One region of the Prochlorococcus sp. MIT2304 genome, then DNA from elsewhere that is predicted to be linked to it. Evidence: predicted binding sites of a transcription regulator. Region 1 holds the regulator's gene; each other region holds the start of a gene.
What was found. Region 1 encodes NtcA, which controls nitrogen genes in cyanobacteria. Its sites were predicted from a motif close to GTANCNNNNGNTAC; they were not measured.
Positions count from the first base shown of each region.

Region 2: AC6EIY_RS02820 (DUF4278 domain-containing protein) is a predicted target of NtcA. The motif match lies at 2,592-2,605, and genes of this name have one in related genera.
Region 3: AC6EIY_RS02660 (DUF4278 domain-containing protein) is a predicted target of NtcA. The motif match lies at 1,609-1,622, and genes of this name have one in related genera.

Region 1 is NZ_CM186286.1:1,659,374-1,663,611, forward strand. It holds gene thyX (FAD-dependent thymidylate synthase) at 1-109, opposite strand, end outside; gene dcd (dCTP deaminase) at 112-705, opposite strand; gene AC6EIY_RS09485 (cob(I)yrinic acid a,c-diamide adenosyltransferase) at 706-1,302, opposite strand; gene ntcA (global nitrogen regulator NtcA) at 1,666-2,346, shown strand; gene AC6EIY_RS09495 (DUF3084 domain-containing protein) at 2,405-3,331, shown strand; gene AC6EIY_RS09500 (RuvC family protein) at 3,332-3,769, shown strand; gene AC6EIY_RS09505 (DUF3146 family protein) at 3,753-4,010, opposite strand; gene pth (aminoacyl-tRNA hydrolase) at 4,021-4,238, opposite strand, start outside.
Region 2 is NZ_CM186286.1:467,203-471,440, forward strand. It holds gene pip (prolyl aminopeptidase) at 1-805, opposite strand, end outside; gene AC6EIY_RS02810 (hypothetical protein) at 906-1,127, shown strand; gene AC6EIY_RS02815 (hypothetical protein) at 1,248-1,574, shown strand; gene AC6EIY_RS02820 (DUF4278 domain-containing protein) at 2,332-2,508, opposite strand; gene AC6EIY_RS02825 (DUF1651 domain-containing protein) at 2,745-3,008, opposite strand; gene AC6EIY_RS02830 (hypothetical protein) at 3,032-3,226, opposite strand; gene AC6EIY_RS02835 (hypothetical protein) at 3,579-3,791, opposite strand.
Region 3 is NZ_CM186286.1:450,157-454,394, reverse strand. It holds gene purT (formate-dependent phosphoribosylglycinamide formyltransferase) at 1-856, shown strand, start outside; gene AC6EIY_RS02665 (hypothetical protein) at 849-1,115, shown strand; gene AC6EIY_RS02660 (DUF4278 domain-containing protein) at 1,733-1,903, shown strand; gene AC6EIY_RS02655 (hypothetical protein) at 2,272-2,448, shown strand; gene AC6EIY_RS02650 (hypothetical protein) at 2,611-2,880, shown strand; gene AC6EIY_RS02645 (nitroreductase family protein) at 3,034-3,585, shown strand; gene AC6EIY_RS02640 (DUF1499 domain-containing protein) at 3,850-4,182, shown strand.

The DNA.
Region 1 (4,238 bases):
ATTTACTAAAATCTTCATTATCTTGATTTTTTGGATTACTAACTCTGGCTATGTACGCCATGTTTTTCTCAGCATCTGGTGTAGAAGTTATTAATTGAACAAGGCTCATATTCAAACTTTTGCTAAGGTCACTTTTTCTTGTTGATGTTGATATTTGCCTTGCCTATCGCTATAAGTTGTCTCACAAGGGTCACCTTCAAAGAAAAGTAATTGACAAATTCCTTCATCAGCATAAATCCTGCAGTCCGCCCCAGAACTGTTACTAAATTCAAGTGTTAGATGACCTTCCCAGCTTGCTTCTGCAGGCGTTGTATTTACAATTATTCCTAGGCGAGCATAAGTACTTTTACCAAGACAAATAACAGTAATATTTGGCGGCACTTTCATTTTCTCTAATGCCACTCCAAGACCATAAGAGTGAGCAGGTAAAATAAAATACTTGCCATCCTGATCTTTTTTTAAATCGGTAGGTTCTAGATTGGCAGGATTAAATTTTTTTGGATTCATTACTGTTCCTGGAACATGCTTGAAAATTAAAAATTCTTTTGAGGATAGACGCAAATCGTATCCATAAGATGAGCATCCAAAGCTTAAAACAGGTGATTTTTTTGATTCAGGTTCAAGATGCCTTATTAGTTTTTCTTGAAATGGTTCAAGCATTCCTAAAGAAGCTTGCTGTGAAATCCAACGATCGTTCTTTAACATTTAATTGCAGCGTAATTCGGTAATTTGATCAGCCATCTCAATCACTTTAGGAGGAATTGATTGTCCCGTAAGAATAATATCTGTAGATGATGGGCGGTTATTGATCATAGAAATTAAATCAGTTTCTTCTATAAAACCAAGGCTAATTGCCATACCAATTTCATCAAGTACGATTTTGTCTAACTTTTTTTCAACTATACGTTTTTTACAAAATCCCCATAGTTCTTTAATTGCTTTCTCTTCATGTTTTTTCTTAAAAGATAAATTTTCTTCTGGCAACTCTCCAGGTGAGCAAGTTTCAATAGCTGGTCTTAGCCACTCCAGTCGACCACAAAGATTTACTGCTCCATGGGGACCTTGATTGACTCCGCCTTTCAAGAATTGAGATATTAAAACTTTGCTTCCCAAGCCTGCAGATCGCAGCGCTTCGCTTAAAACAATAGAAAAACTACCTCTAAAAGGAGAGGTGTGTATTTGTAATTGGCCTTGTGTTTTAACTAGTTGTAAAGGGTTTCTATCTGGAAGAGCCCTGAGAGAAGGCCCTTTGGCTAATGACAAATCCTCTCGTTGAGTATTGATGCTTGATCCTGCATTCATCTCAAATTCGATCTTAACTTCGTAAATTTAATCTAGCGCTTTAAAATTTGTAATCAACCAAAGAACACCATCTGTGGTGTATGAGGTAAAATTTTTTAACTTTTAAGATTCTTCGGAGCTTTGAAGGGGTTTAAATCTACAGATCAATTGTTTGAATACTTTTCAAGTTTATTTTTAAGCATGCGGGTTTTAAATAGTAGAATTAAACGAGGAAAGAAATTGAGATGGGGATTAAGGGTGAAAAAAGTCGCCATAGCTACATATCGTTTTTTCTCAACTTATTAATGTTCTCAGAACGATCAATTAAATATGGTCACTTCTTTTCGTGGCTTTACCCGTTTCAACCAGAAAAAAAATAGCCATATGGCTGTTAATTCATCATCAAATTCTCTGCCTCCAACTAACACGTTGTTGGACGTAATTAAGTCTTTAGATGGAGTCTCTACTGAAGTCGTAGATAGGTCAAAAACAATTTTTTTTCCTGGTGATCCAGCAGAAAGGGTTTATTTGATTAGGCGTGGTGCTGTTCGCTTGAGCAGGGTATATGAAACAGGTGAAGAAATTACAGTTGCTTTATTGAGAGAAAATAGTCTTTTCGGAGTTTTATCTTTATTGACAGGGAATAGATCAGATCGTTTTTATCATGCAGTTGCATTTACTCGTGTGGAACTTGTAGCGGCCCCGGCAACTTCGGTAAGGAATGCAATTGAGCAAGATGCTTCGGTTGGTTTGCTTCTTCTACAAGGGCTATCAAGTCGAGTACTTCAAACTGAGACAATGATTGAAACATTAACTCACAGAGATATGTCTTCTCGGCTTGCCAGTTTTTTGCTGGTTTTGTGCAGGGACTTTGGTGTACCTGGGGAAAAAGGGGTAACAATTGACTTAAGACTTTCTCACCAAGCTATTGCTGAAGCTATTGGTTCGACCAGAGTAACTATTACACGACTACTTGGTGAGTTAAAAAGTTCATCATTATTGGCAATAGATAGGAAAAAGATAACTATATTTGATCCAATAGCCTTAGCAAAAAGATTTAATTGAAGGCCATTACATACTAAGGTTTAGGAGGTTTGATTAATTCCACTTCTTCTTTCTTTCTGTGACAGTCTGGCTGAAAATTCTTTTAATATTAATCCTAGGTGGAATACTTTCTACTCTAGGGGATCGCTTAGGTTCTAGAGTTGGGAAGGCTCGTTTAAGTATCTTTAAATTAAGACCAAAAAGTACAGCTGTTTTAATAACTGTTTTTACTGGAAGTATTATTAGTGCTATCTCTTTCGCAACAATGATTTTATTTGATAGGGATTTAAGAGTCGGATTATTTCAATTAGAAGATATTCGAGAAAAGATTATAGATAGTGAAAAAGAATTAAAAAAATTAGAAAAGAATTTATATGCTTTTAGAAGTGGAAATGTAGTAATAACTAGTGGCCAGACTTTAGTAACTAAGACCATTAAATTAAATAAAAATAGTGATATAAAAAAAATTATCGAAAGTTTATTGCAGCAAGCTAATCTTTATGCTTTTAATTTAGTAAAAATAAATCAATCTAATTATAGAAGGATATTATTAGTTCGTAAAGATGATATTGAAAAGCTTGAGAGTAAAATATCTGATAACAGAAGTTGGGTTGTTAGAATTAAATCAGCAGGTAATATACTTAGAGGTGAAAATTATGTTTATGCATTTCCCGAGATCACATTAAATAAAATTATTACAAGGAAAGGAGAGGTTATTGCTTTAGAAAACATATCTTTATCTGATTCTGACTCTGAATCTATTAGTAAAAAGATTAATCTTTTAATGGCTTCAACTTTGGCAGAGGTTCGGCGACGAGGATCGTTAAGTTCTGAGTTGCAAATTAATGCTAATCAAATTAATAATTTAGGAAAGTATCTAGTTGGTAAAAAAAAGGGAGAATTTCAAATAATTGCTAGAGCTGTTGATACTCATCAAAGTGCAGATAAAGTCTCTGTATCATTAGAACTAAAGTCCTTAGAAGAAATTATTAGAAGTAAGAATTAAATGAGTTTTTATATATCAATAGATCCGGGTAATAAAAAATGTGGCTTATTGTTGGCTGATATTAAGTCCAGAAAAGTAATTGAAGCAGGGATAACTTCGTTAAATAAATTTTCTGATTTAGTTTCGTTTTGGAATGAAGATTATGATATTAGTAAGATAATCATTGGTGATGGAACAAATTGTAAGTATATAAAGAATGAATTAAAACGAAAAAAATTTTTTGATCTAAATTATGTAAATGAAAAAGGATCAACTTTACGAGCAAGGTTTAGATATTGGGAAATTTGGCCTCCAAATTATTTTATTCGTTGGCTTCCTAAAGAAATCCTTTTCCCTCCTGAAAATCTTGATGCCATTGTCGCTTTGATTTTATTGGAAGATTTTTTAAAATCTTCATTGATTTGGCCCGAGAAACTAGATATTAAAATTTGGCCCTAACTGTAAAAATGTAATCTCCGCCAGATTCAAGTTTGTAATCTGCTTTGACTAAATACCGTTCTAAGGCATCTTTTATTAAGGCTCTTCCAAGTGGTGGTTCTACAAAAAGTTGTCCACTGTGAAAAGCCCAAATAAAACTCCATTCGAAATCCCCTGCACGAACAATTCCTTCAACCTTTTTTTGATTAAAGCATTGCTTATGAATTTGAAGATAAGCAGTAGTTGATGGTTTGTTATTCATTCTCAAACAGTTATGATTTTTCAGGCTTGTAAGAATTTAGTCGAGTAGTTATCTTTTCCCAATTATTTGATGTGATTGAATCAATACAACTAATAATTTCCTGAATGATCAAATTTAACACTTTAAATTCTTCATTTGAAAATCTACCTAATACATGAGATACAGTTTTAGATTTTCTGTCTCGTTGAATCTCGCTTGGGGGTCCTATCCCAATCTTTAATCGCTTAA
Region 2 (4,238 bases), 730 kb from region 1:
TGATTGGACAAACTACGTCATATCTTCCCTGAACAATAGAGACAGGAATATTTTTTAGCTTAGTAATGTTTTTTAGAATATAATTTTCCTCTAAAAAAATGTTATTAACAAAATAATGACATTCTATACGGGCAAAAGAATCTGAGAAATTATCATTTGCAGCTTTTTGAATGGATAATTTTTTTGGCATGAGAAAGCTTGTTGCCATTTCCCATCTCGTCCATGCATGTGCCGCTTTGGATCTCTCAGACCTATCTTGACTGGTTAATCTCTTATGGAAAGCATTAATCAAATCGCCTCTCTCATTTTGCGGTATAACAGACTGATAAAGTTCAAATTCTTCAGGGAAAATCTCACTTGCACCTTTTTGATAGAACCAACTTAATTCGGTTTTTCTGCACAAAAATATCCCCCTAAGAGTAAGACTTAAAACTTTTTTCGTGTGTTGAATGGCATAAATCAAGCTTAATGTTGAGCCCCACGATCCCCCAAAGACATGCCATGATTTAATTTTTAAGAGTTGTCTTAGTCTTTCAATATCATCAATTAAATGATGTGTCGTATTTTCTTTTAACTCAGAATGAGGAGAAGATTTTCCACATCCTCTTTGATCAAATTGAACAATATTGAATTTCTTTGGGTCAAAATATCTTCGATAAGAAGGACTACTCCCACCCCCTGGACCGCCATGAATAATTAAGACAGAGGTTCCATTTGGATTGCCGCTTTTTTCCCAGTAGATTGAGTGTAGAGGGCTCACTTTTAATATCCCTTGTTCCTTAGGTTCTATTTCTGGAAATAACATTTTTAATTAAATTTTCGTCTTTTGCCTTTGAGACATTTCCTCCAACTCAAGCATACACAACAAAATTAGCTATAAATGATTATTAAAAAGGAATTGATCAATGCCTAAGAAAAACTGGCTAAATAGCTTTCGATTAAATATTCATGCACCTGGAACAGGTTTTGCTTTAATGATCTTAGCTTTAACTCAAGTCCCAGTAGGGATAAAAAATGCAGCTGAAGTTGCTTGTATTGGTCAAACCTCAAATAAGATTTGGAAATCAGAAAAGAATCATGAGGATGCAAATATGCTTGCAGTTCAAAGATGCAATGGAAGAAATTAACTGGAATCATGTGTTCGTCTACAAGCAAAGTCTGACCAAAAGCCAAAAAATGTAACGTTGGACTAGAACTTGATTTTTAACACGATAAAAAAGATGAGTATTTGAATATTCTTCTTATTTATGACTTCAGCGCTAAAAATAATCGATCAAGAGCTAGCTCAGTTTGGATGGGTTGAGCCAATAGCAACTAATTCAATAAGTGATTTCAAGTCACACAAAATAGATGTTGAAGAACAAAAAACCAATGAAAAAGAATCTGATCTGATAGACACATTCATATGTCATTTGATTTTTTATGTTGTTTTTTGCTTTTCCCTACTTATATATATTTTTATTGATTTGGGTTTTGGTTCCTTCTTAAGGAATAACTTAAAGACACTGTTAAACTCCAAAAAAAATTTGAGTAACCTTCTTTTATCACTACTTCCTCCAATTAATACAGACTAGGCTTGACCTGAAAAGAATTATTTGGGTATTCCTAACTATCGCACAGATTAAAATAATGCATTTATATGGGAGGGAAGTAATTCACTAACGGTCTGAGTCTGCACAGACCGTTTTTTTTTATGCAATGTTTCATCGCCAAACTCTCAAAAAATTTTTACGGAAATGAAGTTGGTCAATTCTTTGAAGAGCAAATGGAGACGATTACTTCTATCAAGATTGATAAATAGATATCACAGCATTTATCATCGTTAATTTATAGATTTATAATTACTAGACAACCATTTAGAAAAAAACCAAACAATTTTTTATTTGAATGATAAGAACCACAAACTACATTTCTGTAACTTAGCAAGCTTTAAGTATAACTTGTACTCCCATAATTACTATATTTGAATCGTTAATCAACTACTAGTTAATTCTACTTGAGTAAAAGCCAAGGTGTATAAATCAAGCAAGATCGATTAGAACATCTATATACCGATATGGAGGGTTATGAAACTAAGAACTCCTTTCAACATGATCAAAATGCGCTAAGTAATATTCGTACAATGCAGGATTTTTCTTACACTGTTCCAAATGAAACTAGAGCTGAGTTATCGGAAAAAGAATAATAAAAATCCAACAGCATCTACATGCAAAGTTTATTAGGGCTAACAATAATCAACTTTGATTAAACTAATAGCTGTTCAATCCAAGAAAGAATAATCAAGGCAAAAATAAGGCCCTGCTAGCAGGGCCTTATAAAAAAGTCTTCAAACTAATGCTGATAGATATGACCGCGATAAGCCAATTGTGTATTTACCTTAGACTTAGCATCGCTTCTGCATGTGTTGTAGTGATTACGCCTGTAAGTAAGCTCCACACAATTTTTTTGTGCTTTTTTCTCTTTGTGCTGAACATAGGTAAGTCCACGATAAAGAAGAGTTGTCATCATCCATACTCCGAATGTTGATTTAAGTCCCCGTTCCTTGGCTTAAATCGAAATGCGGCTCGCCATGTAGCGAGTTGAACGTTTTGGTAGCGGTTGCTACAAAAACTATTATGTTATGCATTAATTGTGTCTGTAGTTCATTACGATACAAACTATCTAGTGGTATATACTCAATTACTAAAAAAATTTTCTTTCGAAGAACTCAACCTGAAAGAGTATTAATCTAAATTATTTAAGCTTCAAGAGGTCTCCCATAAGGGTTTCTTGGAAACTTTCCATTCTGTTTCCACCGAGGACTTCCATAGTTCTCTTGCTTTTTCATAAGTTAACTTCTCACTTTCATGTAACTGAACATGAGGAGTAATACCGTTCAGAAATCTGTGCCTACAGCAAGCGTAGTGAACCCTCACATATACAGTTCCGTCTTCATCAGGGTGTTTATCTTTAAAAAACCTCATTGCCCAGACACGATCTTTTTTCACAAGCCAACTTTCATTTTGCATTTTCAGTAGGAGATTGGATTATCTTATTTGTGCTGCCGGGCCTTTGAATGGCAACTATCTGTTAACCAACGATTTTTAACAACTTCAAGGAAATCGCAAATAAATTCATCTAGGCAATCAAGTTCACCCTGAAATTTAGCTAATTCATCAATAAAGACTTCGAATGATCTACTTATTGAACCTGACTTTTGCTTTTGGGATGGAATACATTTATCCATAACTACTAAAAAAAGTTAGCCAAAGCAATAGCTACACTATTACTGCGGAACCTATTTGGTAAACACCTGCTATTAAAAGCAAAACAGGAAGATTTATTAAGACTAGAAGCTTAGCGGCAGTAATTTTATTAATTGCTGTCATTGCTAAATTTTTTAAACTTTAAATAAAAAAGAATATAGCCAGGAATCATCCATCACATAGGTCGGTTCAAGTAGGGCTAACCAGTTCGGGGATTCATCGTTACTTATGCTTAATTGGCAAATAAGAAAAAGTATCCAACAAAATCCTTTAAAAAGGAAGAACTGGATAATTAACTAGCTGATTTTTGATCAGTTGACTAATTAAAGGTACTTAACAACAATCACAACCTTTTTCGCTTGTAATCGCATTTTCTTCAAAAGTATCGGCAATATCTCGAAGCATTAGTGAGATAAATGCAGGAGGACATTGGAGCTCACTAGCATACTTAGCGTATTGCTGAGCAGTTCCCTGCATTGCTGGAATAATGATTTTATTGACCTGATCTTCAGTGGGTGACCACTTCGATTCACATTTTTCAGTCATAGTTTGCAGTCACTAAATAACAGAACCTTAAATGCATTTGTAATGAAGTCAATGTATTAAATCCATTACCACTTGATCAACCATTTGGTCAAACGACACCTATTTTCATTCCTTTTTTAACCTTGGCAAGAATCTTATCATCTAAGTCATTGTCTGTTTGAAGAACTAGCCACTCAATTGCACTGATTATAAAAACTTTCATTTGCTTCTTGAAAAATTTTTTCAACATCAAAAAGAGTACTGGCTTTAATATTAAGAAAAGGAAACCAACCATTGCATTCCAATTTATTCAATATGGTTTTACCTCACATTCTCAAATATTGGTGTAACCACCCAAAAAACTTCGCATTGCACTACAACATCGACTTTATTCATTGGTTATGATTATTTCTTTAACTGATCATGCTTGCTCCATATCACATAATTTTATTCGGGATCCTTTTGGTA
Region 3 (4,238 bases), 710 kb from region 1:
TATGAATAGAGATAAAATTAGGGATTTGGCTTCAAATGAATTAAATTTAAGAACTGCAAAATTTAGTTACGCGATGAATCAATCTGAGCTTGATTTTCATGCAGAGAAGATTGGTTATCCTTTGTTAATTAAGCCAGTTATGAGTTCTTCAGGTAAAGGACAAAGTTTAGTTAATAATAAAATTGAACTTGATCAGGCTTGGATCTTGGCCATTGAAAAATCAAGAGGTAAATCCAATAAAGTTATACTAGAAGAATTTATTGATTTTGATTTGGAAATTACTTTATTAACTATTAGACAATTTAACGGTAAAACATTGTTCTGTGCCCCCATAGGACATGAGCAAAATAATGGAGACTATCAATGTAGTTGGCAACCAGCTGAATTATCTGAAAGTGTCTTAGCGAAGGCTCAACAGATTGCCAAATGTGTTACGGATAATCTTGGAGGCGTGGGTTTGTTTGGGGTTGAATTCTTTATTAAGGATGATGAGGTGATTTTTTCAGAGCTTTCACCAAGGCCACATGATACTGGCTTAGTAACTTTGATTAGCCAAAATTTAAACGAGTTTGAATTACACCTTAGAGCTGTTTTAGGTATACCAATACCAGAAATAGTATGTGCTGAAGCTTCTGCAAGCCGAGTAATTCTGGCTCCGAAAAAAAACACAAACATTCGTTACAAGGGACTTGAAGAAGCCTTAAGTCAGACGAATACAAGTGTGTTTATATTTGGTAAGCCAATCTCAACCGAAGGCCGTCGAATGGGAGTAGCCGTAGCAAAGGCTTCAACAATTGGTGAAGCAAGAATCAAAGCGGATAAGGCAGCTCAATCAATACAATTCATAAATGAATAATATTCATTCAGATTCTTTGTCTGACTTCAATAAGTGCAAGTCTATTTGGTTCCTATTCTTGACTGAGTTAAATTGGAACCCAAATGCAATTAACCCACTCGAGTTGGTTCCGGAATCTTTTTGGCCTCAAGTTACCGACCTATTAATTGAAGCAAAATATATAGGTCAAAGCAGGAATTATTACCTCAGAGAGTCTGATAGGTATCTAGATTATTTGAGTAAAGGTGGTAAGCCTTTCAAAAGAGATCGAAAACCATAGGTAATATGATAACTTCAAGCAAAATCTTTTAGCTAATATTAATTTTCCCATATTCGCAGCACTGTTAATATTTTTTTTATGGGTGTTGCTTAAAAAAATTAAATTTTCATGGGCTTATGGTTATGGATGATCCGAAGTTTCGTTTTTTAGTTCTTCTCTTTATTAATCTAATAATGATATCAGTATTCAGAAACTGGATTTTAAACAATGAAGCTTTTGTGTGGCTCTTAAATGGTTTACCTTCTTGAAGTGTTACTGAAGCATTTTATTTGATTTTAAAAATAGTGTTTTGTCTGGATTTTACTTTCCACCACATTGACGATTTACGTTATCATCAAACATTTTGTTTAAGGGTAGGATCAAAGGGTGAGGTTATTTATAATTTAAAAAAGTTTATGATCAGGAAGAAAAATTTTTTTTCTTTTCTGTGAATAGTTCTTTTTAGTTGGGAATGCAACTATTTATGTTATTACTACAAAATTCTTCCTTTTATGTATCACTAGGAACATCACTTGAGGATTATTTATGTTACTTTAATTAAACGTTCAGCTGTTTCATAGCTGCAGTAAGACTCGAGACATGGAACGGGGTCTTGAGCACTACTTCGGGAAAGAACAATGACTGTTCTTACTTACAGAGGCAAAGAGTACCTTCAACATAAAGAGGCTACTCCAAAAAAAGTTGTAGAATTAAGTTACAGGCGTAGCATCTACACATCTAGGCAAGCAGAAGCTAAGAAGCAAATGCAAGCATCCTTTACTTACAGGGGTAATTCATACCAAAAGTAAATCGAAGGAGGTTTAAGGGGGTATAATTACCCCCTTTTTTATGTTTATTTCTACCATTAATATCTACATAAACAACTTTCTGCACATGTGTATTTTTGCTTGAGTTCTATTACTCTGGTTTTATTGCTGGTTTCTGATGTAGAAATAATATTGACTCCGAAATAATCACAATGATTACTGAACAGTCATGGCCAAGTTGTAAGCTTCCTAAAACTCAAAAGGCACTTGAAGTTATTTATTCAATGCTATGGAAGAGGCCAAAAGTGTTTAGGTCGTATTACAGGTCAAATTAATAGGTTTTGTCAGGGAAACCCCTACACGCACCTCGCAAAAAAGTTGTTGAGAATATTAGTGGAATTTAATAATCAATGCAAAAATCGTTCAAACCTAACAGTACATTGTTAGCTTTATTTATGTTTTTACCGATCACACCAAGTATTGCTGCCATTACTGTTTTTACACAGTCAGTTTTTAATGACAGGAGTAACGAGGTAACGCCAATTTCTTATCATACAAAGCGAGTGATTGATGCATCTAGAAGATAGCAATATTTTCGCTTTGAGCTTGGGAAAGTATTTAAGTTTATTTCTTCTTGCGTGAAAGATTTTGTTGTTTTCTTATTAACCTTTTTGTCGAGCTTAGTTTAAATACCCTTTACGTCGTGAGATTAGTAGGTTAAAAGTCAAAGGTAACAGCTATCTCCAAGCATGGTTTTAACGAAAAAGCTTAAGGCCTTTGATGACGCGATCTTCGATAGACATCCTGATTTAAAAGAGGCTCTGAAACCTAATGATCATTATCCAGAGCTAGAGAATATTTTAAGTAATAGAGCTGCAAATTTACCTGCTGGATCCTTGAATACAAAAGTGATTATTAATGATGGAGAAATAGTTGAACGCGTGTTCAAGACACCTAAAGGCCAAGTAGTCTCTTTGTTCTCCAAACCATCAAATGTGTTTTTTGATCAAGTTGCTTAACAGATTATTTTTTTACATATCTTGCTTTTCTATTGAGATAAAATGCAGATAAGAAAAAGATCAAATCTTCGTTTATTTATTCAATCCTTTAATCAGCTTGCTGTGAGAAGATCATTATCAGAGCTCTATAGTTAATTACATAAATATAAAATCATGGAAATAGCTCAAGCAATTCAAAAAAGAAGGACAATTCATATTTTTTCTGAAAAAAGTGTTTCTAATGACGTTGTTGAAAAAGCAATAAGTGCAGCGAATCAAGCGCCCTGCCACAGAAGAACTTTTCCATGGCGTTTTACCAACATTGGAATAAAAAAACGAGAACTTCTATATCAACTACAGCTAACTCTGAAGTTTGGTGATAAGCCAACAGATGAATCTAGTTTAAAAAAAATAAGGGACAAAATGTTTAATCCTTCCCATTTGCTTATTGCTACTCAAATATGTACAGATAATCAAGTTCAAAAACTCGAAGATTATGCTGCTTGTGCTTGTGCAATCCAAAACCTGTCGCTTTCACTTGCTTCAGATCATGTCGGTTACAAGTGGTCAACAGGTAAAATCACAAAACATCCTAACACTTATCAAATCGTAGAAATAAGTCCATTTGAGGAAGAAATAATTGGTTTTATATGGATTGGATATGGAGCTGAGCCACCTGTGATCAAAAGGCCTCCTATTAGCACTATCTATAGAGAGAGGGATTAGTAACTTGGCTTAACTCACAGAAGAGAGATAATGAAACTGATAAGGTAGTGTTGAGGCCACACTAAAAACAATAAGCATCATCCCTTTCTTATCTAAACGTTTCATAACTAAAAAATGTAGTGTTCTTACTTTAATCGGAGAAACTTAATCTTATAGGTATTTTATGTAGGGAGAACTAGACATTACTGAGTACTTTTTATGAAAAACAAGACCACAGTTCGGATAAACTTATTTTCATGATCAATATATAAACTAATGGGAAATTTGCCAGATTCCAAATCAGGTCTTAGTCCCTGTTTAAATCCACTAAATTGCGTTTTCTTTCAAAAAGATTTTGAAGATGTTGACAAGACTTTTGATCAACTTGTGAGGATTGCCCAGAAGATTCCTAGAACTAAAGTTTTAGAGAGTAATCAAAGTTATTGGAAAGGGGTTTGTCGTAGTTTAATTTTTAGATTTCCTGATGACTTGGAGATTTTAAAAATTAATAAGAGGATTCAAATCAAATCAGCATCGAGATATGGTGGAGGCGATCTTGGAGTTAATGGAGCTAGAGTGGGAAGATTATTAACTGCACTAGAAAAATCAAATAGTTAGCTACCAAACTTTATAGAACAATCAATAGTTGTCGTTGTAAAAAATTTTAGTTATTT